4 regions of the Pseudomonas sp. S3_B08 genome follow, and region 2 is predicted to be linked to each of the others. Evidence: predicted binding sites of a transcription regulator. Region 2 holds the regulator's gene; each other region holds the start of a gene.
The links. Region 2 encodes FliA, which starts transcription of late flagellar genes. Its sites were predicted from a motif close to CTAAAGTTTNNNNNNNNNNNGCCGNTAA; they were not measured.

Region 1 (7,248 bases), 2.7 Mb from region 2:
CGTGCCGCCACGGGCACAAGCGGCGCATCAACAGGCGTCGCTGCTGGCCAAGTCGCTGAAACTGCGCATCGAAGGCAAGACCCTGCCGGAGTACAAATACACCGACTACGGCTCGCTGATTTCACTGTCGCGTTTTTCTGCTGTGGGTAACTTGATGGGTAACCTGACCGGCAGCGTGATGCTCGAAGGCTGGCTGGCGCGGATGTTCTATGTGTCGCTGTACCGTATGCACCAGATGGCGCTGTACGGGCCGTTCCGCACGGCGATGTTGATGCTGGGCAGCAAGATTGGTCGTGGCACCGAACCGCGTCTGAAACTGCACTAAAGCGCCAACCTGTGGGAGCGAGCCTGCTCGCGAAAGCGGTGGGTCTGTCAACACTGTCGTTGAATGATCCGGCCCCTTCGCGAGCAGGCTCGCTCCCACATTGTTTCGTGTTGTGCGCAAATCAGCAGGCGAAGGCCTGCAATTGATCTCTGTTCATCAGAGCTGGAAGCGTCGCACCATGCCCTGTAGCGCATTGGCCAGTTGCGACAGCTCATGGCTCGATGCGCTTGTCTGATCAGCACCCGCAGCCGAACGCACCGACAGGTCGCGAATGTTCACAAGATTGCGATCCACTTCCCGCGCCACTTGCGCCTGCTCCTCGGCGGCGCTGGCGATCACGAGGTTGCGCTCGTGAATCTCGTGCACCGACGCCGTGATCGTCACCAACGCCTCACCTGCCCGCTCTGCGAGAACCAGCGTACTCGCCGCACGAGATGCGCTGGCCTGCATTGACTCCAGCGCCTGGCTCGAACCGCTGCGCATGCCTTGCACCATCTGTTCGATTTCCTGCGTCGATTGCTGGGTGCGATACGCCAGCGCGCGCACCTCATCGGCTACCACCGCAAAGCCGCGACCGCTTTCGCCCGCGCGTGCTGCCTCGATGGCAGCGTTGAGCGCCAGCAGATTGGTCTGCTCAGCGATTGCGCGAATCACGTCCAGAACCTTGCCGATGTCTTGCGATTGATTGGCCAGCGACTGCACCAGCTCGCCGGTGTTTTGCACATCACTGGCCAGGGCATTGATCGCGCTGGCGGTTTCGCTGACGCGCTCCTGGCCCAATTGCGCTGATTGACTGGACTGGCGCGTGGCATCGGACGTCGATACCGCGTTGCGCGCGACCTCCTCCACCGCAGCGGTCATCTCGTTGACCGCAGTGGCAGCTTGTTCAATTTCGTTGTTCTGCTCTTGCAGGCCTTGGGTGCTGTCGACAGTGACGGCGCTCAGTTCGTCAGCGGCGGTGGCCAGTTGTGTGGCTGAGCCGCTGATACCTTGCAGGGTCTCGCGCAGGTTCTGTTGCATCGTCGCCAAGGCTTTGAGCAAGCGGCTGACTTCGTCGTTGCCATGGGTTTCGATCGGCCGCGTGAGATCGCCCTTGGCGACACTTTCAGCGGCATCCACAGCGCTGCTCAGCGGGCGCACGATACTGCGCGTGAGCAACATCGCCAGCGCCACTGTGGCCAGCGCTGCCAATCCAATGAACAGGCTGACGATGGTCCGCGAGGTTTCATAATGCGCGGCGGACTTCTCGCTTTCGGCGGCGACCTGGCGGGCGAACAGATCGGCGAGATCGTTGAGTTGCTTGCCGGAGCCGTCGACCACGGTCTTCATGTCAACCAGCAACAATTTGGTCAACTCGTCACGCTTGCCTTGCTCGGCAAGGGTGAATGACTGGGCGATGCCGGTGCGATAGGCGGCGAAGGTTTTCTTGAACTGGTCATACAGCTGCTGACCTTCGGCAGTGTCGACCAGTTTGTCGTAGGCGGCGATTTTCTCGCTCAGTTCCTTGTCGCGGGTGTCCATCTGGCCGCGATAGGTGGCGATATTGGCCGGATCCTGATCGAGCGCCATGCGCAGGGAGATGGTGCGGATGCGCAGCATCAGTTCGCGGATCTCGTCGCCGCCACGGATGCTCGGCAACCAGCGGTTCTCCACCGCCACCTCGCTGTCGCGAATGCTCGACATCTGCCCCAGCGCAAACACGCCGAGCAAGGCCACCAACACCGCGATCAGGGCAAATCCCAGGGCAGCCCGGGGAGCAATATTCAACTGACGAAGCAACATGACGAACGCCCTTATTCTTGTAATGGCCAGATCAAGGGGCGAAGCGTTGGCAGTCCCCTCGTGTTAGCGGGCTATCGGCAGGTTGTATGACGACTTGAAGGGATTCGCCTTTCAGCAGGCAAAAAAAATCCCCGCATCTTTCGATACGAGGATTTTCAATATGGTCGGGGTAAGGGGATTCGAACTCCTGACATCCTGCTCCCAAAGCAGGCGCGCTACCGGACTGCGCTATACCCCGGTAAAAAAAAGGCGACCTTTCAAAGATCGCCTTCTTCGATCAGCGCTTTTGGCCTCTGATCTTAAGATTCGATCCCAGCGCAAACTGGTTTCAAAAATGGTGGGTCGTGTGGGATTCGAACCTACGACCAATTGGTTAAAAGCCAACTGCTCTACCAACTGAGCTAACGACCCAAATATGGTCGGGGTAAGGGGATTCGAACTCCTGACATCCTGCTCCCAAAGCAGGCGCGCTACCGGACTGCGCTATACCCCGGTTTGAAATTGGCTCCGTGACCAGGACTCGAACCTGGGACCCAATGATTAACAGTCATTTGCTCTACCGACTGAGCTATCACGGAACTACATATTTCAATTTACAACGGTGAAGCTTTGTTGCATCTCGCCACCCGTTCGCATCGCTGCGTTCGTGTGCCTGAGGCGCGCTATTCTACAACCTAGAACACCTCTGTCAACCCCCTAAATTGCTTTCAAGTTAATGATTTGCAACTTATTTCAGATTCCAACCCGGTGGGTTGAAACGCTGCCGGTGACTGACTGCGGGGCGCACTTTACAAGCCTTTTCCTTTGAGTTCAACAGCCTGGCGAAAAAAAGGCCTCGCAATGCGAGGCCTTCCCGGTTTCATTGCCGCTGAGGCTTAGCCGAAAACGATTTCGTCGTTCTCGACCTTGCCGGTGGCGGTGTCGCCCGGCATGAAATGACCCGACAGGATCAACTGCGCCAGCGGGTTTTCGATCCAGCGCTGGATCGCCCGTTTCAAAGGACGTGCGCCATACACCGGGTCGTAACCGACGGCGATCAGCTTGTCCATCGCCTCCGGGCTCAGCTCCAGCTTCAGCTCGCGCTCGGCCAGGCGGCTGCGCAGGCGGCCCAACTGGATCTCGGTAATGCCGGCGATCTGATCCCGCGCCAGCGGCTCGAAGATCACCACTTCGTCAACGCGGTTGATGAACTCAGGACGGAAGTGCGAGGTCAGCGCGTCCATCACAGCAGCACGCTGCGCCTCACGATCACCGACCAGTTCCTGGATCTGCATCGACCCGAGGTTGGACGTCATCACGATCACCGTGTTGCGGAAGTCCACCGTACGCCCGTGACTGTCGGTCAGACGGCCATCCTCAAGCACTTGCAGGAGGATGTTGAACACATCCGGGTGCGCCTTCTCGACTTCGTCCATGAGGATCACCGAGTACGGCTTGCGACGCACCGCTTCGGTCAGGTAACCGCCCTCTTCATAGCCGACGTAGCCTGGTGGCGCACCGATCAGACGAGCCACGGAATGTTTCTCCATGAACTCGGACATGTCGATCCGCACCATCGCCTCTTCAGTATCGAAAAGGAATTCGGCCAGCGCCTTGCACAGCTCGGTTTTACCGACACCGGTCGGGCCGAGGAACATGAACGAGCCGCTCGGACGATTCGGGTCGGACAGTCCGGCGCGGGAACGCCGCACGGCATTGGCCACAGCCACGACCGCTTCTTCCTGACCGATTACCCGTTTGTGCAACAGGCTCTCCATTTTCATCAGCTTGTCGCGCTCGCCTTCGAGCATTTTCGACACCGGGATGCCAGTCCACTTCGACACGACTTCGGCAATCTCTTCTTCAGTCACCTTGCTGCGCAGCAACTGGTTCTCGCTCTTGCCGTGCTGGTCGACCATTTGCAGGCTGCGTTCCAGATCGGGGATCACCCCGTATTGCAACTCGGCCATCCGATTCAGGTCGCCTTTACGGCGCGCGGCTTCCAGTTCCTGGCGCGACTGTTCGATCTTCTGCTGAATCTGCGCAGAACCCTGCACCTCGGCTTTCTCCGAGTTCCAGATTTCCTCCAGATCGGAATACTCACGCTCGTGACGCTCGATTTCTTCCTGGAGTTTTTCCAGGCGTTTCTTCGCCGCGTCGTCGCTTTCTTTCTTCAGCGCCTGGGATTCCACCTTCAGCTGAATCAGGCGTCGCTCCAGACGATCGAGTACTTCCGGTTTGGAGTCGATCTCCATGCGGATACGGCTGGCCGCCTCGTCGATCAGGTCGATGGCCTTGTCCGGCAGCTGTCGATCCGTGATGTAGCGATGGCTGAGCTTGGCCGCAGCGATGATCGCGCCGTCGGTGATCGCCACCTTGTGGTGAACCTCGTAACGTTCCTTGAGGCCACGCAGAATGGCGATGGTGTCTTCTTCGCTCGGCTCGTCCACCAGGACTTTCTGGAAACGCCGCTCGAGCGCCGCATCCTTCTCTATATATTGGCGATACTCGTTGAGCGTGGTCGCGCCGACGCAGTGCAACTCGCCGCGAGCCAGCGCAGGCTTGAGCATGTTGCCAGCGTCCATCGAGCCTTCGCCTTTACCGGCGCCGACCATGGTGTGCAGTTCGTCGATGAACAGAATGATCTGCCCTTCCTGCTTCGACAGTTCGTTGAGCAACGATTTCAGGCGCTCTTCGAACTCACCGCGATACTTGGCGCCGGCAATCAGCGCGCCCATGTCCAGCGACAGCAGGCGCTTGCCCTTAAGGCCGTCCGGCACTTCGCCGTTGATGATGCGCTGCGCAAGCCCCTCGGCGATTGCGGTTTTACCCACGCCAGGTTCACCGATCAGCACCGGGTTGTTCTTGGTGCGGCGTTGCAGAACCTGAATGGTGCGACGGATTTCGTCGTCGCGGCCGATCACCGGATCAAGCTTGCCGTCTTCGGCGCGTTTGGTCAGATCGACGGTGTACTTGTCCAGCGCCTGCCGCGACTCTTCGTGGTTGGCGTCATTTACCGCTTCGCCACCACGCAGGTTGTTGATCGCGTTTTCCAGGGCTTTCTTGCTCACGCCTTGGCCGAGCAGCAACTTGCCGAGCTTGCTGTTCTCGTCCATCGCGGCGAGCAGCACCAGTTCGCTGGAAATGAACTGGTCGCCCTTCTGCTGAGCCAGACGGTCAGCCTGATTGAGCAGGCGCGCCAGATCCTGCGACATGTTGACGTCGCCGGTCGGGTTCTGGATTTTCGGTAGTTGATCGAGCTCTTTGGTCAGCTCTTTACGCAAGCTGTTGACGTCGAAGCCGACTTGCATCAGCAGCGGCTTGATCGAACCGCCCTGCTGTTCAAGCATGGCCTGCATCAAGTGCGCCGGCTCGATGGCCGGATGATCGTGGCCAACCGCCAACGACTGGGCGTCGGACAGGGCCAACTGTAATTTGCTGGTTAAACGGTCAATACGCATGGGTCACCTTCCTTTTGAGCAGGCCGGACCTAAGAAACCATCCTGAATAAAGAAACCTGCCAGATACCACTGTAGATGCGGTCGATTCTGGGAGATTCAAGCGTCGGAGAGTTGATGCAGATCAGAGAGTTTAGCGGGTGAGCCAAACAAGGGAGGCGAAACGACCGGTCCGCGACGCACGGCGATAGGAGAAGAAGCGCGGATCGGTCACGGTGCAGAAACCGCCACCATAAACAGCCGTGACACCCCGTTCAGCCAGACGCAGGCGCGCCAGCAGATAGATATCAGCCATGAACTTGCCGGCATTGTTGCTCGGTACGAACGCTTCTGCTGCTTCAGGCAGTTGATTGATGAAGACTTCCCGTACTTCCGGACCGACTTCAAAGGCTTTGGGGCCAATGGCCGGGCCGAGCCAGACCAGTACCTCGTCAGCAGGAACATCGAGGCTGTCGAGAGTTGCCTCAAGCACGCCCGCCGCCAGACCCCGCCAACCGGCATGAGCGGCCGCGACACGCGTGCCGGCACGATCGCAGAACAATGCCGGCAAACAGTCTGCCGTCATCGCCGCACAGGCAATACCCGGCGTTGCCGTCCAACTGGCATCTGCAGTCGCAACGATGCCCGGATCAGCATGGGCAACGGTGATCCCGTGCACTTGCTGCAACCAGGCAGGCTGTATGGAGAAGTGTTCGGTCAAGCGGCGACGATTTTCGGCCACCGCTTGCGGGCGATCATCGACGTGATCACCCAGATTGAGGCTGTCGAACGGCGCCTCGCTGACACCACCCTCGCGGGTGGTGACACAGGCCCTGACGCTGGCCGGCGCAGGCCAGTCCGGCGTCAGCCAGTTCATCCGACGAAGGCCTCGCGATCCTGCTTGAGCAGGGTCAGCAGCCAGACGAAATCTTCCGGCAGCGGCGATTCCCAGCTCATGCGCTCACCGCTCGTCGGGTGATCGAGTTCAAGGAAGCGCGCGTGCAGCGCCTGACGCGGGAAGTGCTTGAGCGATTCCACCATGGTCGGGTTGGCCGCAGGCGGAATGCGGAAACGCCCGCCATACGCCGGATCGCCGACCAATGGGAAGTTGATGTGCGCCATGTGCACGCGGATCTGGTGGGTCCGACCGGTTTCCAGTTTCACCCGCACGTGGGTGTGCGAACGGAAACGCTCGAGCACGCGGTAATGGCTGACGGCAGGCTTGCCGCCTTCCATCACTGCCATGCGCTGGCGTTGCTGGCCGTGACGACCGATCGGCGCGTTGATCTTGCCACCGGCGGTGACCACGCCAATGACGATGCACTCATAGATGCGGCTGACACTGCGGCTCTGCAATTGCGCAACCAGTTTGGTCTGCGCCTGAATGGTCTTGGCCACCACCATCAGACCGGTGGTGTCCTTGTCCAGACGATGCACGATACCGGCGCGCGGGACATTGATGATGTCCGGCACATGGTGCAACAAAGCGTTGAGCAGGGTGCCATCGGCGTGACCGGCGGCCGGGTGCACCACCAGGCCCGCAGGCTTGTTGATCACCAGGATGTCGTCGTCTTCATAGACGATATCAAGCTCGATGTCCTGGGCGATCCACTCGCCCTGGGCTTCCTGCTCGGCAGTCAGCTCAAGGACGGCACCGCCATGCACAATGTCGCGCGGGCGGATCACCGCCCCGTCCACAGTCAGGCGACCTTCTTTGATCCAGGC
Region 2 (7,248 bases):
TGGATTTCGCCGTGTTCCCGACGATTCTGCTGGTGGCGACGCTGCTGCGACTGGCGCTGAACGTGGCCTCGACGCGAGTGGTCATGCTCCACGGTCAGGACGGCCACGCCGCTGCCGGTAAGGTGATTCAGGCGTTCGGTGAGGTGGTGATTGGCGGTAACTACGTGGTCGGTATCGTGGTCTTCGCGATCCTCATGATCATCAACTTCGTCGTGGTGACCAAGGGTGCCGGGCGGATTTCCGAGGTGAGCGCGCGCTTCACCCTCGATGCGATGCCCGGCAAACAAATGGCGATCGACGCCGACCTCAACGCCGGCCTGATCGACCAGAATCAAGCCAAGTCGCGCCGTCAGGAAGTCGCCCAGGAGGCGGAGTTCTACGGTTCGATGGACGGTGCCAGCAAGTTCGTCCGTGGTGACGCCATCGCCGGCCTGCTGATTCTGTTCATCAACCTCATCGGCGGCATGGCCGTGGGTATCTTCCAGCACGGCATGAGCTTCGGCGATGCGGGCAAGGTTTACGCCTTGCTGACCATCGGTGACGGTTTAGTGGCGCAATTGCCATCACTGTTGTTATCTACAGCAGCGGCGATCATGGTGACCCGTGCGTCCGGCTCGGAAGACATGGGCAAGCAGATCAACCGCCAGATGTTCGCCTCGCCGAAAGCACTGGCGGTGGCCGCTGGTTTGATGGCGGTGATGGGGCTGGTGCCGGGCATGCCGCACTTCTCCTTCCTGAGCATGGCCGCGCTGGCCGCAGGCGGCGCTTACCTGTTCTGGAAGAAGCAGAACGTCGCCAAGGTCGTGGCGCTGGAAGAGGTCAAGCGTCAGCAGGAACTGCTGCCGTCGCCGGCCCGCGCCATGGAAACCAAAGAACTGGGCTGGGACGACGTGACGCCGATCGACATGATCGGCCTGGAAGTCGGCTATCGCCTGATTCCGCTGGTGGACCGCAATCAGGGTGGGCAATTGCTCGCGCGGATCAAGGGTGTGCGCAAGAAGCTCTCGCAGGATCTGGGCTTTCTGATGCCGACCGTGCATATCCGCGACAACCTCGATCTGGCGCCGAGCGCGTATCGGCTGACGCTGATGGGCGTGATTCTCGCCGAGGCCGAGATCTACCCGGATCGCGAACTGGCGATCAACCCGGGTCAGGTCTACGGCTCGCTCAACGGTATCAACGCCAAAGATCCGGCTTTCGGCCTGGAGGCGGTGTGGATCGAAATCAGCCAGCGCGCCCAGGCGCAATCGCTCGGCTACACCGTGGTCGATGCGAGCACCGTGGTCGCCACCCACTTGAACCAGATTCTGTACAAGCACTCCAGTGAGCTGATTGGCCACGAGGAAGTGCAGCAACTCATGCAATTGCTGGCCAAGAGCTCGCCGAAACTGGCGGAAGAGCTGGTGCCGGGCGTGGTTTCGCTGTCGCAGTTGCTCAAGGTCCTGCAAGCGCTGCTCGCCGAGCACGTGCCGGTGCGCGACATTCGCAGCATCGCCGAAGCGATCGCGAACAACGCTGCCAAGAGTCAAGATACCGCCGCGCTGGTCGCCGCTGTGCGGGTCGGCGTATCCCGTGCAATCGTCCAAAGCATTGTAGGCACTGAGTCCGAGCTGCCTGTAATCACATTGGAACCAAGGTTGGAACAGATATTGCTCAATAGTCTGCAGAAGGCAGGACAAGGCTCGGAAGAGGGCGTTCTGCTGGAGCCGAGCATGGCCGAGAAGCTGCAACGTTCGTTGATCGAAGCGGCCCAGCGTCAGGAAATGCAAGGCCAACCGGTGATCCTGCTGGTAGCAGGCCCGATTCGCGCGATGCTCTCGCGTTTCGGCCGCCTCGCAGTGCCAGGGCTGCATGTACTGGCCTACCAGGAAGTACCGGACAACAAGCAAGTGACCATCGTTGCGACAGTAGGGCCCAACGGCTGAGGTAGTGGTTTATGCAAGTTAAGCGTTTTTTCGCCGCCGATATGCGTCAGGCCATGAAGCTGGTTCGCGATGAACTGGGCGCTGATGCCGCCATCATCGGCAACCGCCGCATCGCCGGCGGCGTCGAGTTGACGGCGGCTCTGGATTACAAATTGTCGGCGCTGGCGCCACGGGTTCCGAACATGGAACTCGAAGACGAGCTGCGCAAGACCCAGTCGCGCATCGTCACCGCCCAGGCCGAGCTGAGCCTGCGTGGCGAAGCCGACGGCAACACCAATCAGCAGTTGTTCGCCGGGCTGCCGTTGACCGCAGGCCTGCCGCTGACTGCTGCCGAACCGTTGAGCGAGCCGACCTACGCCGCGCCGACGCGCCCGGCCGCAGCGCCTGCGCAGGCCTCGGCGGGTGTCGATCCGCGTGCACTGGATTCGATGCGTTTTGAATTGAACAGCCTGCGCGAGCTGATGGAAGTGCAGCTCGGCACCCTGGCCTGGAATCAGCTGCAAGGCAGCCGTCCGGCCCAGGCCAATCTGTATCGCCGTCTGCAGCGCATCGGCCTGTCCGGCCCGCTGTCGCGCGATCTGTTGGCGATGATCACCGATATCGAAGAACCCCGTCAGGCCTGGCGCATGCTGCTCGCGCACCTGGCGCGGATGATTGCCGTGCCGGAAGTCGAGCCGCTGGAAGAGGGCGGTGTGATTGCCATGGTCGGCCCCGCCGGCATGGGCAAGACCACCACGCTGGCCAAGCTCGCCGCGCGTTATGTGCTCAAGTACGGCGCGCAGAACGTTGCACTGGTGAGCATGGACAGCTTCCGCATCGGCGCGCAGGAACAATTGAAAACCCTCGGGCGCATCCTCAACGTGCCGGTAACGCACGTCGATCCGGGTCAATCGCTGGTGCAGGCATTGGATCCACTGCTACGCAAACGCGTGGTTTTGATCGATACTGCCGGGCTGCAAGCCAGTGATCCGGCGTTGCGCATGCAGCTTGAGAGCCTGGCCGGGCGTGGCATTCGCTCAAAAAATTATCTGGTCCTGGCAACCACCAGCCAGAAACAGGTTCTAACCGCCGCTTATCACAGTTACAAGCGTTGCGGGCTGGCCGGCTGCATCCTGACTAAACTGGATGAAACGGCCAGTCTCGGCGAAGTGTTGAGCCTGGCGATCAGTCATGAATTGCCGGTCGCGTACCTGACCGATGGCCCACGGATTCCGGATGATCTGCATCTGCCGCGTCGTCATCAATTGGTCAGCCGCGCCGTCAGCGTGCAAATGCAGGAAGAACCCAGCGAAGAAGCCATGGCTGACATGTTCGCTGATATCTATCACAGCCCGACCAAGCAGGTTGGCTGAGGTAATCATGAACAGTTTTTGTACCTACATCGATGGTCTGCCACGCATTGTTCCGATCAGGAACGCGCAGCCAGTAATGTGGCCTCCGTCTATGCAAGACAAGGTAAAGAAATAACATGGGCAGCATGCATCCCGTACAGGTGATCGCGGTGACCGGCGGCAAAGGTGGCGTCGGCAAGACTAACGTGTCAGTGAACTTGTCGCTGGCGCTGGCAGAGCTTGGCCGTCGGGTCATGCTGCTGGACGCCGACCTGGGCCTGGCGAACGTCGACGTTCTGCTGGGGCTGACACCCAAGCGCACACTGGCCGACGTTATCGAAGGCCGTTGCGAACTGCGCGACGTGCTGTTGCAAGGCCCGGGCGGGATTCGCATCGTGCCGGCGGCCTCCGGCACGCAGAGCATGGTGCACCTGAGCCCGGCGCAACATGCCGGCCTGATCCAGGCGTTCAGCGACATCGGCGACAATCTCGACGTGCTGGTGATCGACACCGCTGCGGGTATTGGTGACTCGGTAGTCAGTTTCGTTCGTGCCGCGCAAGAGGTGTTGCTGGTGGTCTGCGACGAGCCGACTTCGATCACCGACGCTTACGCGCTGATCAAGTTGCTCAACCGCGACTACGGCATGAACCGCTTCCGCGTGCTGGCCAACATGGCGCAGAGCCCGCAAGAAGGGCGCAACCTGTTCGCCAAGTTGACCAAGGTCACGGATCGCTTCCTCGACGTCGCCCTACAATACGTCGGCGCCGTGCCATACGACGAAAGCGTGCGCAAGGCAGTGCAGAAGCAGCGCGCCGTCTACGAAGCCTTTCCCCGTTCCAAGTGCGCACTGGCCTTCAAAGCCATCGCCCAGAAGGTCGATACCTGGCCGCTGCCCGCCAACCCGCGCGGGCATCTGGAATTTTTCGTCGAGCGTCTCGTGCAGCAAACCGCAGGGCCTGTGATATGACCGCCAGTGGCATGAATCTTTACAAAAAGTCGGCGCGTGACGCGCAATACGAATTGATCGAGCGTTACGCGCCACTGGTCAAGCGCATTGCCTATCACTTGCTGGCGCGCCTGCCGGCCAGCGTGCAGGTCGAAGACCTGATCCAGGCCGGGATGATCGGTTTGCTGGAAGTCTCGACCAAATACGACGCCAGCAAAGGCGCCAGTTTCGAAACGTACGCGGGCATTCGAATCCGCGGCGCGATGCTCGATGAAGTGCGCAAAGGGGATTGGGCGCCACGCTCGGTTCACCGTAATACCAGGATGGTCAGCGACGCGATTCGCTCGATTGAAGCTAAAACCGGCCGTGACGCTAAAGATCACGAGGTTGCGGCCGAACTCCAATTGAGTCTCGACGATTACTACGGGATTCTGAATGACACCTTGGGCAGTCGCCTGTTCAGTTTCGACGACCTGTTGCAGGACGGCGAACACGAAGGGCTGCACGAGGATGGCGCCAGTGCTCATATGGAGCCGTCACGCGATCTGGAAGATGAACGCTTTCAGGCGGCGCTGGCGGACGCGATTGCCAATTTGCCGGAGCGTGAGCGACTGGTGTTGGCGCTGTACTACGACGAAGAGCTGAACCTCAAGGAAATCGGTGAAGTCCTTGGCGTCAGTGAATCGCGGGTCAGCCAGTTACACAGCCAGTGCGCGGCCCGTCTGCGGGGGCGTTTGGGGGAGTGGCGAGCGCGCTGAAGGCAGTGTGGGGACACTGCGAAACGAGGCTGGTGCGGTGATGAACGGCGCCGGTCTCGATCCGTTGTGCTCCAGACAAACTTTAAGTGCTGCGCCGATTGATTGAAGTGGCGCGTCCAGGTGCTGGGCGCGTTTAAGACTGCTTGGAGGTCGAATTGAACAAAGACATGAAAATCCTCATCGTTGATGACTTCTCAACGATGCGGCGGATCATCAAGAACCTGCTGCGCGATCTTGGGTTCACCAACACCGTCGAGGCCGACGATGGCACCACTGCCATTCCGGTGCTCAACAGCGGCAGCATCGACTTTCTGGTAACGGACTGGAACATGCCGGGCATGACCGGTATCGACCTGCTGCGTCACGTGCGCGCCGATGAAAAACTCAAGCACCTCCCGGTGTTGATGGTGACTGCTGAAGCCAAGCGCGAGCAGATCATCGAGGCCGCTCAGGCCGGTGTGAACGGTTACGTAGTCAAACCTTTCACGGCTCAGGCGTTGAAAGACAAAATCGAGAAGATTTTCGAACGCATCGGCTGATGAATGCGCGGGGGAGCTATGGAGCATAACGAATCATCACAGGGCGATTTCGAATCGACCCTGAAAAAACACGCGGTCGAACTGGTCGAGAGCCTTGAAAAAGGCAAGTTCGGCGACGCGGTGCAACTGATCCATGAGCTCAATCAGACCCGTGACCGCGGCCTGTATCAGGAAGTGGGCAAGCTCACACGTGAACTGCACAGTGCGATCGTCAATTTCCAGATCGATCCGCACATGCCGCAGGCCGAGGAAGTGTCGCAAATCACCGACGCCACCGAACGCCTGGGCTATGTGGTCAAGCTGACGGAAGCCGCGGCCAACCGCACCATGGATCTGGTGGAAAGCGCCACCCCGGTGGTCAACAGTCTGGCTGATGAAGCGCAGACGTTGAGCGCCGATTGGGGCCGCTTCATGCGTCGCGAGGTCGGGGCTGAAGAGTTCCGTGAACTGGCGCGCCGGGTCGACGGTTTTCTGTCACGCAGCAGCACGGACAACCGTGCGGTGTCGAGCAACCTCAACGACATCCTGCTGGCTCAGGATTACCAGGACCTCACAGGTCAAGTGATCAAGCGTGTGACCCAACTGGTCACCGAAGTCGAAAGCAATCTGCTCAAACTCGTGCTCATGGCCAGTCAGGTCGACCGCTTTGCGGGCATCGAACATGACCGCGCCGCAATGCTTGCTGAAAAAGATCCACAAAAACATCTCTCGCAGGGTGAAGGTCCGCAGATTCATGCCGATAAACGAGAAGACGTTGTGTCCGGTCAGGACGATGTGGACGATTTGTTATCCAGCCTTGGATTCTAGAGTTTCGGAATTCGGGTTTTTTGGGTTTTTAGACCTGTAGGAGCACCCCATTAATGAGCTTCGGCGCCGATGAAGAGATCCTTCAGGATTTCCTGGTTGAGGCCGGCGAGATTCTTGAGCAACTGTCCGAACAACTGGTCGAGCTGGAAAGCCGTCCGGATGATGCAGATCTGCTCAATGCAATTTTTCGCGGTTTCCACACTGTAAAAGGGGGCGCCGGCTTCCTTCAGCTCAATGAGCTGGTGGAGTGCTGTCACATCGCCGAAAACGTGTTCGACATCCTGCGCAAGGGTGAGCGTCGCGTTGATGCAGAACTGATGGACGTTGTGCTCGAAGCACTGGACGCGGTGAACAGCATGTTCAGCGAAGTCCGTGAGCGTGCACCGATCACCGCTGCCACGCCGGAACTGCTGGCCGCGCTGGCGCGTCTGGCCGAACCGCAATCGGCGGATGAAGCCCCGGCTTCGCCGGTTGCCGAGATGATCGAAGAACTGGTCGTTGAAAGCGACTCCTCGGACGACATCACCGATAACGAATTCGAACAACTGCTGGACTCGCTGAATGCCGTCAAGGCCCAGGCTGAGGCTCCGGCCGCTGCTGTGGCGCCCGCGCCGGTTGCCGACACGGCGGCGAGCGATGAAATCACCGACGCCGAATTTGAATCGCTGCTCGATCAGCTGCACGGCAAGGGCCAGTTTGCTGTCGATGCGGTCGCTCCGGCGGCACCAGCAGCGCCGGCTGCTCCGGCCGCGCCTGCTGCGGGTGACAGCTCGGACATTACCGACGACGAATTCGAAGCCTTGCTCGATCAGTTGCATGGCAAGGGCAACTTCGCCGTTGACGCGCTGGAATCGGCCATCGCTTCGGCCCCGTCAGCACCTGCTGCACCGGCAGCCGCTGCGGCCGGCAGTGACCTGATCAGCGATCACGAATTCGAATCG
Region 3 (7,248 bases), 2.0 Mb from region 2:
TTTGATCTGGCGATTGCCTTGGGGATTCTGTCGGCGAGTGTGCAGGTGCCCTGCCTGACCCTGGATGAGGTGGAATGTCTGGGTGAGTTGGCGCTGTCGGGTGCCGTGCGGCCGGTGCGTGGTGTGCTGCCGGCGGCACTGGCGGCGCGCAAGGCCGGGCGGGCGCTGGTGGTGCCTCGAGCGAATGCAGAAGAGGCGTGCCTGGCATCCGGGCTCAAGGTGTTTGCGGTCGATCATTTGCTGGAAGCGGTGGCGCATTTCAATGGGCACACGCCGGTCGAGCCTTACGTTTCCGATGGTTTGATGCACGCTGCCAAGCCCTATCCCGACCTCAACGAAGTGCAGGGTCAAACAGCCGCAAAGCGCGCACTGCTGATTGCCGCAGCGGGAGCTCACAATTTGTTGTTCAGCGGGCCACCGGGAACCGGCAAGACGCTGCTGGCCAGTCGTCTGCCGGGTTTGCTGCCGCCGCTTTCCGAATGCGAGGCGCTGGAAGTGGCAGCGATTCAATCGGTCGCCAGCGGGGTTCCCTTGACTCACTGGCCGCAGCGGCCGTTCAGGCAACCGCACCATTCGGCTTCAGGGCCGGCATTGGTCGGTGGCAGCTCGAAACCGCAACCCGGCGAGATCACCCTCGCCCACCACGGCGTGCTGTTTCTCGATGAGTTGCCTGAGTTTGATCGCAAGGTGTTGGAAGTTTTACGCGAGCCTTTGGAGTCGGGACATATCGTCATCGCGCGGGCCAAGGATCGCGTACGTTTCCCCGCGCGATTTCAATTGGTTGCCGCGATGAATCCGTGCCCCTGTGGATATCTTGGCGAACCCAGCGGCAAATGCTCGTGCACACCGGATATGGTCCAACGCTATCGCAACAAGTTGTCAGGGCCGCTGCTGGATCGTATCGATCTGCACCTGACCGTGGCGCGGGAGGCAACCGCGTTGAATCCGGCAGCCAAGCCCGGCGAAAACAGCGCCAGCGCTGCGGCGTTGGTCGCCGAAGCGCGGGAGCGCCAGCAGAAACGTCAGGGCTGTGCCAATGCGTTTCTCGATCTGCCGGGGCTCAAGCGTCACTGCAAGTTATCCACAGCTGACGAGAAATGGCTGGAGGCGGCCTGCGAGCGACTGATCCTGTCGCTGCGCTCGGCGCATCGCCTGCTCAAGGTCGCGCGCACGCTGGCGGATCTCGAGCAGGCCGATGCGATTACCCGCGAGCATCTGGCCGAGGCACTGCAATACCGGCCGGCGACACCTTAATGCTCGGTCAGATCAACCAGCGGTGCCTGACGCACTTCGGTATCACGCCCGGCCTGAATCTCGGTCACGCGCTTCAAGGCGTTATCCACCGCAGCTTTATCCGCCAACAGGCTGTAGCTGATCTGGAACTGCTTGTGCTGTTTTGGGGCGATGGTCGGCACCAGATTCAACGGCCGCTGATAGCGACGGTTGTAGGAAAAACTGGTTCCCGGTTCCAGGCCGGTGACGTAGCCCTGCCCCTGGGTGTCGGTGTTTTTCCACAGCGAGAACACCGGCAACTGCTCGGTGTTGAAGCCTACGGATACGCCGAGACTACCGGCCTTGTTGTGCAACACGGTCAAGGTGTCGCCCTTGGCGTCGGCGTAAGGCACGACGTTGTAGACGGTTTCGTCGTAATCCTTGGTTGGCGCGCGATAGGTCTGCCAGTCGGGCAGATCACCCTTGGCCTTGTCGTTGAACGGCGACACCTGCTTCACCGGCGCAGCGAATTTTGCCCCTTGCTCAAGAAACGGTGTGCTGAAATTGCTGTGATACAGCGCCTGATATTCCTTCGCATAGTCGCCGTTGTTGGTCAGAGTGTCGTTAAGGACGAAGCTTGCGCTGCCCGGTTCGGTGACCAGTTCGGTCGCTACCGAGAAATCGACTTTCTTGAATGCCTGCTCTTTCAGCTCGCCACGCAGCGTGATGGCATACGGCGGCTTCTCGTCGATGTGCAAAGTGACGGTGCTGGCCGGGATGTTGGCGGCGCGACCGTGCAAGGTCAGCAATTCGCCGTTATCCATGCCAGGATGGCCAACCCACTCGTAACCGCAACGGGTGACCAGCTCATTGAAGCCCTCCAGCCAGCCCAGACCACCGCGACCGTTGAGCTCGATGAACGCCGGGTTGACCACGTCCTTGACCGGCGAATCCCAGCCCATGCGCACGTCGCCCACCGAGGCCTGCAACACGTTCATGCCACGGGTCGGCACCACCGAGAGTTTCATCGTGCCGTTATCGATGTCGACGATGCTGACGCCCTCCTGACGACCGCCATGCAGAGTACGCAGGGTCACGGAAAACGGTTTGGCGGTTTTTACACCGAGTTGCTCGCTGGTGATCGTCCGGTTTTTTGCCGGAGTGCTGGCGTCGAGCAGGACATAGTCCCAGGCCATGGCGTGAGAAGCGGCAGAGAATGCGCCGAGGGCGACGAGGAGTTTGAGCGGGGTCATGGCAGCAGCCCTTTATTGGAGTTGTGCCATTTTTATAGCGCTGCGGAAACGTTTCAGCAAGTGCAAAGAAGAGGTGGGAGAAAAGCATTCGCAAGCAGGCTCGCTCCCACAGGGACATCGGGCCTTCACAATATTTGTGAATTACGCCGACTACTGTGGGAGCGAGCCTGCTCGCGATAGCTGTTTCAAAGATGCATCAACGGAAGCGGTCAACCTCGGAACGCAGATCCGCCGCCAGCTTCTCCAGCTCTTTCGCGGTGACAGCCAGGTTCGACACCACCTCACGCTGCTCGCTGTTGGCCAAGGCGATGCTCTGCAAGTTGCTGCTCAGCAACGTTGCAGTGCTGCTTTGCTCCTGAGTGGCCGTGGTAATCGCGGCAAACTGCTGCCCCGCCGAACGGCTCTGCTCGTCAATCCGCGCCAGCGCCGAGGCGACATTGGCGTTGCGCGACAGACCTTCCTGCATCAGCACATTGCCCTGTTCCATGGTGCTGATCGCATTACCGGTTTCCTGCTGAATGCTGTGGATCATGCTGGAGATTTCGTCGGTCGCCTGACGGGTACGCGAGGCGAGGCTGCGCACTTCGTCCGCGACCACGGCAAAACCGCGACCTTGTTCACCGGCACGAGCGGCTTCGATGGCAGCGTTGAGCGCCAACAGGTTGGTCTGCTCGGCGATCGAGGTGATCACACCGACAATGCCGCCGATTTCCTGAGAACGCTGCCCCAGCGTGTTGATCACGCTGGCGGTGCTGTTCAGCGCACCGGCGATCTGCTCCAGCGACGACGACGCTTCTTCCATCGAGCTTCGGCCGATCTGCGTCTGCTGAGCGTTTTCCTGCGCCAGGCGCTGGGTCGCGCCCATGTTGTCGGCGATGTTCAACGACGTCGCGCTGAACTCTTCCACGGCGCCGGCCATGCTGGTGATTTCGCCCGACTGTTGCTCCATGCCTTCGTAAGCACCACCGGACAAACCGGACAGCGCCTGCGCACGGCTATTGACCTCTTCCGAAGCGCGGCGGATGTGCTCGACCATGGTCGACAGCGCCTGGCTCATCTGGTTGAACGCGCGGGACAGCTGCCCGATTTCATCGTGGCTCGATACGTTCAGACGCACGCTCAGATCACCAGCACCCAAGGCCTCAGCCTGACGCACCAGATCGCCCAACGGCGCGAGTTTGCTGCGCAGCAGCCAGACCACGGAACCGACCGCAAGCAACATCGCCAGCAGGCTGCCGATCGCCAGTTGCGTACCGACGCTCCAGGTCACCGCGCGGATCTCGGCTTTCGGCATGCTCGCCACCACCGACCAAGGGCCACCTTCGAACGGCACGGCGATGCTGTAGAAGTCCTCGCCCTTGTCGCTCCAGAACTCACCCTTGCCCGGGGTTTTGACCAGGTTGTTGATGGTCGGGGCGGCTTGATCCAGGTTTTCGACGCCGGCAATCGGCACCAGCCATTTGTTCTGCTCGTCGAGCAGGGCCAGCGAGCCGGTCTTGCCAATGCGGAAGCGCTTGAGATTGGCGAACTGCGCGTTCTGCGCGTCGGTGTAATCGAAACCTACGTACAACACGGCGATGATCTTGCCGCCCGCATCGCGCACCGGTGTGTACTGCGACATGTAGTAGCGCTCGAACAGCAGCGAGCGACCGACATAACTCTGCCCCGCCATCAACTTCGCGTAGGCCGGGTTGGCATGATCGAGCACGGTGCCGATGGCACGGGTGCCGTCCTGCTTGCTGACGTTGGTGCTGACGCGAATGAAGTCTTCGCCGCTGCGCACGAACACCGTAGCCACGCCGGCAGTCATCTGCTTGAACTCGTCAACTTCCTTGAAGTTGTTGTTCAGCACTTCGTTGCCCAGATGCAGACCCGGGGTCTGCACGCCGGCCACGGTCACTGGCTGATCAGGGTGCACACTCAGGCCACTGCCGAAGCGTTTTTCGAACAGACCGCTCAGGCGCAGGGTGCTTTCGCGCAGCGTACCGTGGAAGGTACTCAGTTGATCGGCCAGCAGCCGGGCCTCACTGGCCAGATGCTCTTCACGGGTGGCGAGGTTGGCGGAATCCAGCGAACGCAAGGCGAACACCGTACTGCCGCTGATGACTATCGCCAGTATCACAGCAAGGGCAAGACCCAGCTGCGAGGCGATCCGAGCACGAGGTTGAGACATGAACAGCTCCTGGCCGAGCCACCGAATCCTCCTTGATCGCGGTAATTGCCCGGAAAATATTCTAATAGTGGGGTGTAGCGCGAAACCGGCACGACGGTTCCACAAGCTCGTAGTCGGCGGTAAAACCGAATACTTGAGCGCATTGCGTGGGTATGGCGCAGTAGTGGCATTGTGCCGGCTCGAACGTTTCAGCTCAAGCGCGCCACCGCCGGCAGTTGCATGGCGCGGACTTCGCTCTGCAGAAAATCGCTGAGGCGGCGCAAACGTTCACCTCCCGGACGCGGTTTCGGCCAGACCAGGTAATAATTCAGGCCACTGGCGACGGCCGTTGGCCACGGCAGGCTCAAGCGCCCCTGCGCAACATCTTCGGCAACCATCAACAGATCACCCATCGAAACGCCGTAGCCGCGCGCCGCCGCGATCATGCCCAGCTCCAGCGTATCGAACACTTGCCCGCCCTTGAGCGAGACCTGATCGGACAGGCCCATGCGCTCCAGCCAACTGCGCCAGTCGCGGCGATCGGGGGTCGGGTGCAGCAGTTCGGCGGTCGCCAGACGCGCTACGTCCCAAGGTTGATCATTGAGCAGGTTCGGCGCACCGACCGGAATCAATTCCTCGGGAAACAGCAGGCTCGCTTCCCAGTCCGGCGGGAAATGCCCGTCACTGAGCAACACCGCGCAATCGAACGGTTCATTGTTGAAGTCCACCGAATCGATATCCATCCATGCGCTGGTCAGTTGCACCTCATTGCCCGGCTGCAAATGGCGGAAGCGACTCAACCGCGCCAGCAGCCAACGCATGGTCAGGGTCGATGGCGCTTTCATGCGCAGGATGTCGTCCTCGGCACGCAAGGTATTGCAGGCGCGCTCAAGGGCGGCGAAGCCTTCGCGGATTCCGGGTAGCAGCAGCCGTGCCGATTCGGTCAGTTGCAGGTTGCGCCCGCTGCGATGAAACAGCCGGCAGGCGAAGTGTTCTTCAAGGGTGCGCATGTGCCGACTGACCGCGCTCTGGGTGATCGACAATTCTTCCGCCGCGCGGGTGAACGAGCTGTGTCGCGCTGCCGCTTCGAATGCGCGAAGGGCATACAACGGCGGAAGGCGTCGGGACATACAAAAAGCTCCAGTAGCGGGGATATAGCCAATCCGGCGGGTACGTTTCAGGATGAGTATTAATCATGCCACCCATCCTTTTTATCCCTTTGTGCAAAGCCTGCCAAGCGCCGAGAATCGACGCTCTTCTGCTTCCTCTGATATTTGGGTGGTGATGACCATGCAGCATCCTGTGCGTACCGAACTCTGGGCCATCCTGCGGCTGGCGGGGCCGCTGATTGCTTCGCAGTTGGCGCACATGCTGATGGTGCTGACCGATACTCTGATGATGGCGCGCCTGAGCCCCGAGGCGCTGGCCGGGGGCGGCCTCGGTGCGGCGAGCTACTCGTTCGTGTCGATTTTCTGCATCGGCGTGATTGCAGCGGTCGGCACTCTGGTGGCGATCCGTCAGGGTGCCGGCGACATCATCGGTGCCGCGCGCCTGACCCAGGCCGGGTTGTGGCTGGCCTGGCTGATGGCCCTCGGCGCCGGGCTGCTGTTGTGGAACCTCAAACCGGTGTTGCTGCTGTTCGGCCAGACCGAAACCAACGTCAACGCCGCCGGGCAATTCCTCATCGCCCTGCCCTTCGCCCTGCCCGGTTATCTGAGCTTCATGGCGCTGCGCGGCTTTACCAGTGCAATCGGCCGGGCGACGCCAGTGATGGTCATCAGCCTCGCCGGCACGGTGGCCAACTTCCTGCTCAACTACGCGCTGATCACCGGCATGTTCGGCCTGCCGCAACTGGGTCTGACCGGCATCGGTCTGGTCACGGCGATTGTCGCCAACTGCATGGCACTGGCGCTGGCCTGGCATATCCGTCGGCATCCGGCTTATGACGCTTATCCGTTGCGCGCCGGTCTGTCGCGGCCGAACCGGCAATACCTGAAAGAACTCTGGCGCCTGGGCCTGCCGATTGGCGGCACCTATGCGGTGGAAGTCGGGCTGTTTGCCTTTGCCGCGTTGTGCATGGGCACCATGGGCAGTACGCAAATGGGTGCGCATCAGATCGCCCTGCAGATCGTGTCGGTGGCCTTCATGGTCCCGGCCGGGATGTCCTATGCCATCACCATGCGCGTCGGCCAACACTACGGCGCCGGGCAACTGGTCGATGCACGGATGTCCGGGCGTGTCGGTATCGCTTTCGGCGCCGTGGTGATGCTCGGCTTCGCCCTGGTGTTCTGGCTGTGGCCGAACCAGTTGGTCGGCCTGTTCCTGGACCATAATGACCCGGCGTTTGCCGAGGTGATCCGTCTGGCGGTGAGCCTGCTGGCAGTAGCGGCGTGGTTCGAGCTGTTCGACGGCACGCAGACGATTGCCATGGGCTGTATTCGCGGGCTCAAGGATGCCAAGACTACGTTTCTCGTGGGGCTGGCTTGCTATTGGCTGATTGGCGCACCGGCGGCGTGGTGGATGGCGTTCCATTTGAACTGGGGGCCGACGGGCGTCTGGTGGGGATTGGCGCTGGGCCTGGCGTGTGCGGCGGTGAGCCTGACGCTGGCATTCGAATGGAAGATGAAGCGG
Region 4 (7,248 bases), 1.2 Mb from region 2:
CGCAGATCATGAAACGCCCAGTGATCTGCGATCAAAAGCCCCTCACCCTAACCCTCTCCCGGAGGGGAGAGGGAACTGACCGCGTTGTTTGGTCGAGGTACGCCGACCTGGAATATCGCGTCGAACGCAGATCATGAAAAGCGCAGTGATCTGCGATCAAAAGCCCCTCACCCTAACCCTCTCCCGGAGGGGAGAGGGAACTGACCGCGTTGTTTGGTCGAGGTACGCCGACCTGGAATATCGCGTCGAACGCAGATCATGAAAAGCGCAGTGATCTGCGATCAAAAGCCCCTCACCCTAACCCTCTCCCGGAGGGGAGAGGGAACTGACCGCGTTGTTTGGTCGAGGTACGCCGACCTGGAATAACGCGTCGAACGCAGATCATGAAAAGCGCAGTGATCTGCTCCCTCTCCTCGGGGAGAGGGCTGGGGTGAGGGGGGGCTCACCTCGGTGACCGGTCAGACCCGGAACTGGCGCAGCAACCCGTTGAGCTGTTCGCTCAGTTCCCCAAGCCGCAGGCTGGCTGCACTGGATTGCTCAGCCGCCAACGCGGTGCTATGGGAAAGCCCGGCCGCCTGGGTGACGTTCTGGTTGATGTCCTCAACCACTTGCGCCTGTTGCAGCGTAGCGCTGGCAATCGACGCATTGAGACCGTTGAGATTACGTAATGCCTGGCCAATCGCATTAAGGCTCGCCCCGGCCAGTCCCGCCTGTTCGATGGTCAATTGCGAGGCCTTGCTGCTGTCGCCGATCACCTTCACCGCAGCCTCCGAATGATTCTGCAAACGCTCGATCATCGACTGAATCTCCGCCGTCGATTTCTGCGTACGCTGGGCCAGCAAGCGCACCTCATCGGCGACTACGGCGAACCCGCGACCCTGTTCTCCCGCGCGCGCCGCTTCAATCGCCGCGTTCAAGGCCAGCAGGTTGGTCTGTTCGGCAATCGAACGAATCACCTCCAGCACGCTGCCAATCTGCGTACTCTCCGCCGCCAGGGTGCGGATCACTTCCACCGCCTGATCGATCGTGCCCGAGAGCTTGTCGATCTGTTGCAGGCTGCCGTCAATATTGATCTGCCCCTGTTGCGCCTGCGCTTCGGCATCGCGCATTTCTGCGGCGGCGTGTTCGGCGTTTTTCGCCACGTCCTGCACGCCGTAGGTGACTTCGTTGATCGCTGTGGCCACCAGTTCCATCTGCTGCGACTGCTGCTGGCTGCGCTGCTGCGCCTGCGAGGCATCGTTACCCAGCTCGCTGGAAGACTGGCCCAAAGCGCTGGCCGAGACCTGCAGATCACCAATCACTCGGCGCAGCTTGGCCGTGAACGCATTGAAATGATGGGCCAGTTCGGTGACTTCATCCTTGCCATGGGTATCGAGGCTGCGGGTCAGGTCGCTTTCGCCGCTGGCGATGTTGGCCATCGCATTCACGGTTTCCTGCAACGGACGGACGATGCTGCGTGCGATCAGAATCACCAGCAGCGCCATGATCAGCGCAATCGCCAGGCCGATGGCCGACGCCTTGATCATCTGCCCCTGGAATTCGGCTTGCACATCGTCGACGTACACGCCGGAGCCGATCACCCAGCCCCACGGCTCAAACAGCTTCACATAAGAAGTCTTGGCAACGGGATCAGTCGCTCCCGGCTTCGGCCAGCGATAATTGACCATGCCCGCGCCTTTTGCCTTGGCGATGGCGACCATTTCGTTGAACACCGCAAAGCCGTCCGGGTCGCGGATCGCCGAAAGGTTCTGGCCTTCGAGTTTGGGGTTGGTCGGGTGCATGACCATCACGGGCGTGAGGTCGTTGATCCAGAAGTAGTCGCTCTGGTCGTAGCGCAGGCCACGGATCGCGGTCAGCGCCTGCTTTTGCGCGGCATCCCTGGTCAGGGTGCCAGCGGTCTCAAGACCTTGGTAATAGGTGAGCAGGCCACTGGCGGTCTGCACCACGTGCTGGGTTTTCTGCGCCTTGGCGTGGTAGAGGTCGTCATGGATCTGCTTGAGCATCAGCACGCCCAAGGTCAGCAACATGACCACCGCCACGATCAAGATGAGCCACAAGCGTCGGCTGATCGACACACTGCGCAAGCTGTTCATAACGCTGTCACTCCGGATTCTTGTTCTTGTAATAAACGATCGCCAGCATCCAGCCACCGCTGTGGGCTCGCGATTGCGCGACTTGAGCCGCCTAACGCGGGGAGCGCTATTAAGGCTTGTCTGTTAGGATTTCGGCCCCGCGCGCGAAAACCTGAATCCGGTTTTGATATTTCACGGAATTTTTACCGTTTCGTGTGGATCCTGTGCGCGCGCAATCGCTACAGCTTTTACCGGCTACGCTGGACGCAGTGAACGAAAAAATACTATCGGGGCATGCCCGCGTGCATCGCTCTTTGGGGGATTGATGGATCTTTGGACCGCCTTGCAGGCACTGATTCTAGGAGTTGTAGAAGGGCTGACGGAGTTTTTGCCCATTTCGAGCACCGGACACCAGATCATCGTCGCCGATTTGCTGAACTTCGGCGGCGAACGGGCCATGGCGTTCAACATCATCATCCAGCTCGGCGCGATCCTCGCGGTGGTCTGGGAGTTTCGGCGCAAGATCCTCGACGTGGTGATCGGCCTGCCGACCCAGCCGAGCGCACGACGTTTCACCGCCAACCTGCTGATCGCCTTCCTGCCGGCCGTAGTGCTCGGCGTAATTTTTGCCGATCTGATCCACGAATACCTGTTCAACCCGATTACCGTCGCGGCAGCGCTGGTCATCGGCGGGATCATCATGTTGTGGGCCGAACAGCGCCAGCATGAAGTGCATGCGGAAACCGTCGACGAGATTCGCTGGACCGACGCGCTGAAAATCGGCTTCGCGCAATGCCTGGCGATGATTCCCGGCACCTCGCGTTCTGGCTCGACGATTATTGGCGGCTTGCTGTTCGGCCTGTCGCGCAAGACGGCCACCGAGTTCTCGTTCTTCCTCGCCATGCCAACCATGGTCGGTGCGGCGGTGTATTCGGGTTACAAATACCGCGACCTGTTCGTGCCGGCGGATTTCCCGGTGTTCGCCATTGGTTTTGTCACGGCGTTCATCTTCGCCATGATCGCTGTACGCGGCCTGCTCAAGTTCATTGGCAGCCACAGCTACGCAGCGTTTGCCTGGTACCGGATTGCGTTCGGCCTGTTCATTCTGGCCACCTGGCAGTTCGGCTGGGTGGACTGGTCGGCGGCCAAAGCATGAATGATTCGCGCACGCGCCGCCCTGAGGGGCGACCTTCTGGCGGGCGCGTTCAGCATCTGAAATTGAAGCTTGTGGTGCTGCTGATCGTCTGCGCGCTGCCGCTGTTCGGCTCGCTGTCGATGTGGCTCAGCGGCATCTCGCGGGTGCCGTTGGCGGCGTACGGGATTGTCAGTGTGCTGGCGTTCTTTCTGTACTGGGCCGACAAACGCAAAGCCCGCGCCGATGCCTGGCGCACCCCGGAAAATATCCTGCATGCGGTCGAACTGGCGGGCGGCTGGCCGGGAGCGTTGATTGCGCAGCAGGTGTTTCGGCACAAAACGCGCAAGGTGTCGTTTCAGATTCTGTTCTGGGCGATCGTGTTGCTGCATCAGGTGTTCTGGATTGACCAGATTTTCCTCGGTTCCAACCTGTTGTCTTTGATCTAAAGAACACACTTACCCCTGTAGGAGCTGCCGAAGGCTGCGATCTTTTGGGACGCAGAGCGTCCCCGGCTGCATTCCCACGCAGAGCGTGGGAACGATCAATCCTCGCTGATGAGTCGCCTGACAAACCGCCTTCGCGAGCAGGCTCGCTCCCACAGGATTTGCGTGCTTACAAAAGCAGGCCGATTTGGGTTTTCTTAGGCAACTTGCCCACCACCAGTTGATGCGATCGCTGCAACAAACCCTGTAATTCCTCGGCACCCAGCGGGTAGGGCGGGTGCATGATGATCCACTGCGCCCGCGCCAGATACGGCGCCGGATGAATCCCCGGGCGGTCGCAATGGCCGAGAAACAGATCCTTGTCGACCTTGAACGCCAGCGAATCTCCTCGCAGCCCCTGCAAGGCAAACATCTTGTTGCCGGCAATCGAGAACACCCGCACGCCGCCCCATTTGTAATCTTCCCGCGCGCCGGGCAGAGCCAGACAAAACTCGGCGACCTCGGCTTCGCTCATTCTTCCTTGTTTCATAGAAATCTGTCCCCGCATGCATTGAACGATTCGACCAAGTGATCGATCCATGCGCGCACCGCTGGCATTACCCCGCGCCTGTGCGGGTACACCGCTTGCAGCCAGCCGCCAGGCAATGACCATTGCGGCAGCACTTGCACCAGTGTGCCGTTACGCAATTCGGTTTCGCAGAACATCATCGGCAGCACGGTAAAGCCCTGACCGGCGAGCACGCAGGCCTTGCGCACCACGAAGTCATCAATGCCCAGCCGCGCTTCCATGCTCAGATCGACGCTCTTGCCTTGCTGATCGAGCAGACGGACGTGAACCATGCGGTCGGCTTCCAGCGCGCCGAGTACCGGCAGGTTTTTCAGGTCCTGCGGATGAGTGATCGTCTTGCCTTGCATGAACGCCGGGCTGGCGATCACCACTGCTTGCGCCTGCCGCAAGCGCCGGGTGACCAGCAACGGGTCTTCATCGCCGTGATCGCGCACACGCAAGGCGACATCGATGCCTTCGGTGACCAGATCGACCCGGCGGTTGAGCAGGACGACCTCCAGCTGCACCTGAGGAAACTTGCCGAGGAAATCGCTGATCACCGTCGGCAGCATTTCATGGGCAAGCCCGGTCGGGCACGACACCCGCAAGCGTCCGCGAGGCTCGCTGGACATGCTCGCCACGGCCTCGTCAGCCATTTCCGCTTCCAGCAGCATCGCCTGGCAGTGGCGCAAATAGCGTTCGCCCACGGCAGTGAGGCTCAGTTGGCGAGTGGTGCGTTGCAGCAGACGTGCACCGAGGCGCTCTTCCAGCTCGGCAATTCTTCTCGAAAGCCGTGACTTGGGAATACCGAGCAAGCGCCCGGCGGCGGCAAAACCGCCGGCTTCGACCACTTTGGCGAAATAGTAGAGATCGTTGAGGTCCTGCATGCGCGTTTCCAGTCGTTCTATCAATGGGACGAACTATCGCATTGTCGGCGACTAATCAGCTATTGGTTTGTTGCGTAGGATTGTCTCCATTCCGTCGCCGCCGGCGATTCTTTCAGGAGAACCCACATGAAACTGTTGCACATCGATTCGAGCATTCTCGGCGACAACTCGGCTTCCCGTCAGTTGAGCCGTCAAGTCGTCGACGCCTGGCAAGCCGCCGAGCCGAGCGCCGTGGTCACCTACCGCGACCTGGCGGCCGATGCGATCAGCCACTTCTCGTCGACCACGCTGGTTGCCGCCGGCACCACCGCCGAACTGCGCGACGCTGCGCAACAGCACGAAGCCGAGCTGAGCGCTTCGACCCTGGCCGAATTCATCGCCGCCGACGCCGTGGTGATTGCCGCGCCGATGTACAACTTCACCGTGCCGACCCAGCTCAAAGCGTGGATCGACCGCGTCGCCGTCGCCGGCCAGACGTTCCGCTACACCGAAGCCGGCCCTGAAGGCCTGTGCGGCGGCAAGAAAGTGGTGATCGTGTCGACTTCGGGTGGCATTCATGCCGGTCAGGCCAGCGGCATCGCTCACGAAGAGTATCTGAAGCTGGTACTGGACTTCCTCGGCATCACCGATATCGAAATCGTCCGCGCTGAAGGTCTGGCCTATGGCGAAGAAGTGCGCAACAACGCCATGAGCGCTGCGCAGGCAAAGATCAGCGAGCAACTGTTCGCCGCCGCGTAAGGCTTGCGTAAAGAACAGCGTCTGTTCAGGCAATCCCCGAAAAACTCTGTATTCTGGTTCCGCAAGGGCTGAATACGGAGTTTTTTGTTTCTGGCTGTTACATAATCTGGCCCGGGTTATGCAGTTTCAGCACATCCGACGATGTGGTCCGACAGGGTGGGGCATTCATGAGGCATCTTTGTGCAATGTTGCTGATTTGCCTGCTGGGCAGCCTGAATTCAGTGCAGGCCGCGCCGGGGCGGCACCCTGTCTGGAGCGTCGGTTATCACGAGATGACCTTTCTCGACCCGCTCGATCTGCAACCGATGCGCGCCATCGCTTTTTACCCGTCCAGTGACCGTGAGCATATGAGTTTGCTTGAGGGCTATTCGGTCGAGGCTGGAGAAGACACCAAAGTTGCCATCGGCCGCTTTCCCATGTTGATGCTCTCCCATGGCAATACCGGCACGCCGCTGGCCTTGCATGATCTGGCCACTTCGCTGGCGCGCAAGGGGTTTGTCGTGGTGGCGGTGATTCATCCCGGCGACAACTGGCGCGACCATAGCCGACTTGGCACGTTGAGCAATCTCTACGGCCGGCCAATCCAGATTTCCCAAGCGATCACCGCGACCCTCGGCGACAGCATGCTGGCGCCGTACGTCAACGCTGAACAGGTCGGTGTGATCGGTTATTCGGCTGGAGGCGAGACCGCGCTGATTCTCTCAGGGGCGCAACCGGATCTGGATCGTCTGCGCCGCTATTGCCAGGAACGTCCGGACGATCACGACGCCTGCAACACCCAGGGCGAGCTGATTGTTGATCGCGATGACTTGCAGCCAGTGGCCGATCCACGGGTTCACGCGTTATTGCTGATGGCACCGCTGAGCCTGAAGTTCGGCCGCCACACCCTTGCCGATGTGCACGTACCGGTGCTGCTCTACAGCGGCGACGGCGACAAACTGGTGGCCTTCGATAAAAACGCTGCGGCCCTGGCGCGCAAACTGCCCACCGCGCCGGACTTCAAACTGCTCGCCGGAGCAGGGCACTTCGTGTTCATGGCGCCGTGCACCGAAGAGCAGATCCGCGCCATGCCGGCGTTGTGTACCGATGCCGACGGGGTGGATCGCGAGGATATACACCGCAACCTGATCTCCGAGGCCGGACGGTTTTTTGCCCAGGCACTGGGTAAATCGAGCAGGGCGGGGATGCAGACGGCGGATCAATAACTTCATCGCCGCCACCAATTCCTGTAGGAGCTGACGAGTGCAAGGGGATCGGTGGTTTCAGGAGGTAGCGCGACGCTTGAGCAACAAGGTCAGGCCCAGCCCGGTCACCGACAACAACGCCGCGCTGAAGAAAATCCACGAATAGCCCAGATTCAACGCCACCGCGCCCATCAACGGTCCCGCGATCGCCAGTGCCAGATCGAAGAACACTGCATAAGCCC

Region 1: the regulator FliA is predicted to act here: its motif matches at 2,179-2,206, upstream of AB4N73_RS17465 (methyl-accepting chemotaxis protein).
Region 3: the regulator FliA is predicted to act here: its motif matches at 4,749-4,776, upstream of AB4N73_RS20815 (methyl-accepting chemotaxis protein).
Region 4: the regulator FliA is predicted to act here: its motif matches at 2,222-2,249, upstream of AB4N73_RS08160 (methyl-accepting chemotaxis protein).

Annotation. Positions count from the first base shown of each region.
Region 1 covers NZ_CP162750.1:3,866,597-3,873,844, forward strand. Annotated here, with positions in the region: gene AB4N73_RS17460 (NAD(P)/FAD-dependent oxidoreductase) at 1-325, shown strand, start outside; gene AB4N73_RS17465 (methyl-accepting chemotaxis protein) at 482-2,107, opposite strand; tRNA gene AB4N73_RS17470 (tRNA-Pro) at 2,269-2,345, opposite strand; tRNA gene AB4N73_RS17475 (tRNA-Lys) at 2,443-2,518, opposite strand; tRNA gene AB4N73_RS17480 (tRNA-Pro) at 2,524-2,600, opposite strand; tRNA gene AB4N73_RS17485 (tRNA-Asn) at 2,610-2,685, opposite strand; gene clpB (ATP-dependent chaperone ClpB) at 2,983-5,547, opposite strand; gene pgeF (peptidoglycan editing factor PgeF) at 5,678-6,400, opposite strand; gene rluD (23S rRNA pseudouridine(1911/1915/1917) synthase RluD) at 6,397-7,248, opposite strand, start outside.
Region 2 covers NZ_CP162750.1:581,151-588,398, forward strand. Annotated here, with positions in the region: gene flhA (flagellar biosynthesis protein FlhA) at 1-1,925, shown strand, start outside; gene flhF (flagellar biosynthesis protein FlhF) at 1,937-3,277, shown strand; gene fleN (flagellar synthesis regulator FleN) at 3,394-4,224, shown strand; gene fliA (RNA polymerase sigma factor FliA) at 4,221-4,961, shown strand; gene AB4N73_RS02760 (chemotaxis response regulator CheY) at 5,129-5,500, shown strand; gene AB4N73_RS02765 (protein phosphatase CheZ) at 5,519-6,307, shown strand; gene AB4N73_RS02770 (chemotaxis protein CheA) at 6,361-7,248, shown strand, end outside.
Region 3 covers NZ_CP162750.1:4,572,766-4,580,013, forward strand. Annotated here, with positions in the region: gene AB4N73_RS20805 (YifB family Mg chelatase-like AAA ATPase) at 1-1,254, shown strand, start outside; gene AB4N73_RS20810 (aldose 1-epimerase family protein) at 1,251-2,465, opposite strand; gene AB4N73_RS20815 (methyl-accepting chemotaxis protein) at 2,662-4,638, opposite strand; gene AB4N73_RS20820 (LysR substrate-binding domain-containing protein) at 4,827-5,747, opposite strand; gene AB4N73_RS20825 (NorM family multidrug efflux MATE transporter) at 5,908-7,248, shown strand, end outside.
Region 4 covers NZ_CP162750.1:1,771,468-1,778,715, forward strand. Annotated here, with positions in the region: gene AB4N73_RS08160 (methyl-accepting chemotaxis protein) at 459-2,093, opposite strand; gene AB4N73_RS08165 (undecaprenyl-diphosphate phosphatase) at 2,398-3,228, shown strand; gene AB4N73_RS08170 (DUF1294 domain-containing protein) at 3,225-3,653, shown strand; gene AB4N73_RS08175 (MmcQ/YjbR family DNA-binding protein) at 3,820-4,179, opposite strand; gene AB4N73_RS08180 (LysR substrate-binding domain-containing protein) at 4,176-5,084, opposite strand; gene AB4N73_RS08185 (FMN-dependent NADH-azoreductase) at 5,211-5,822, shown strand; gene AB4N73_RS08190 (alpha/beta hydrolase family protein) at 5,990-7,027, shown strand; gene AB4N73_RS08195 (MFS transporter) at 7,085-7,248, opposite strand, start outside.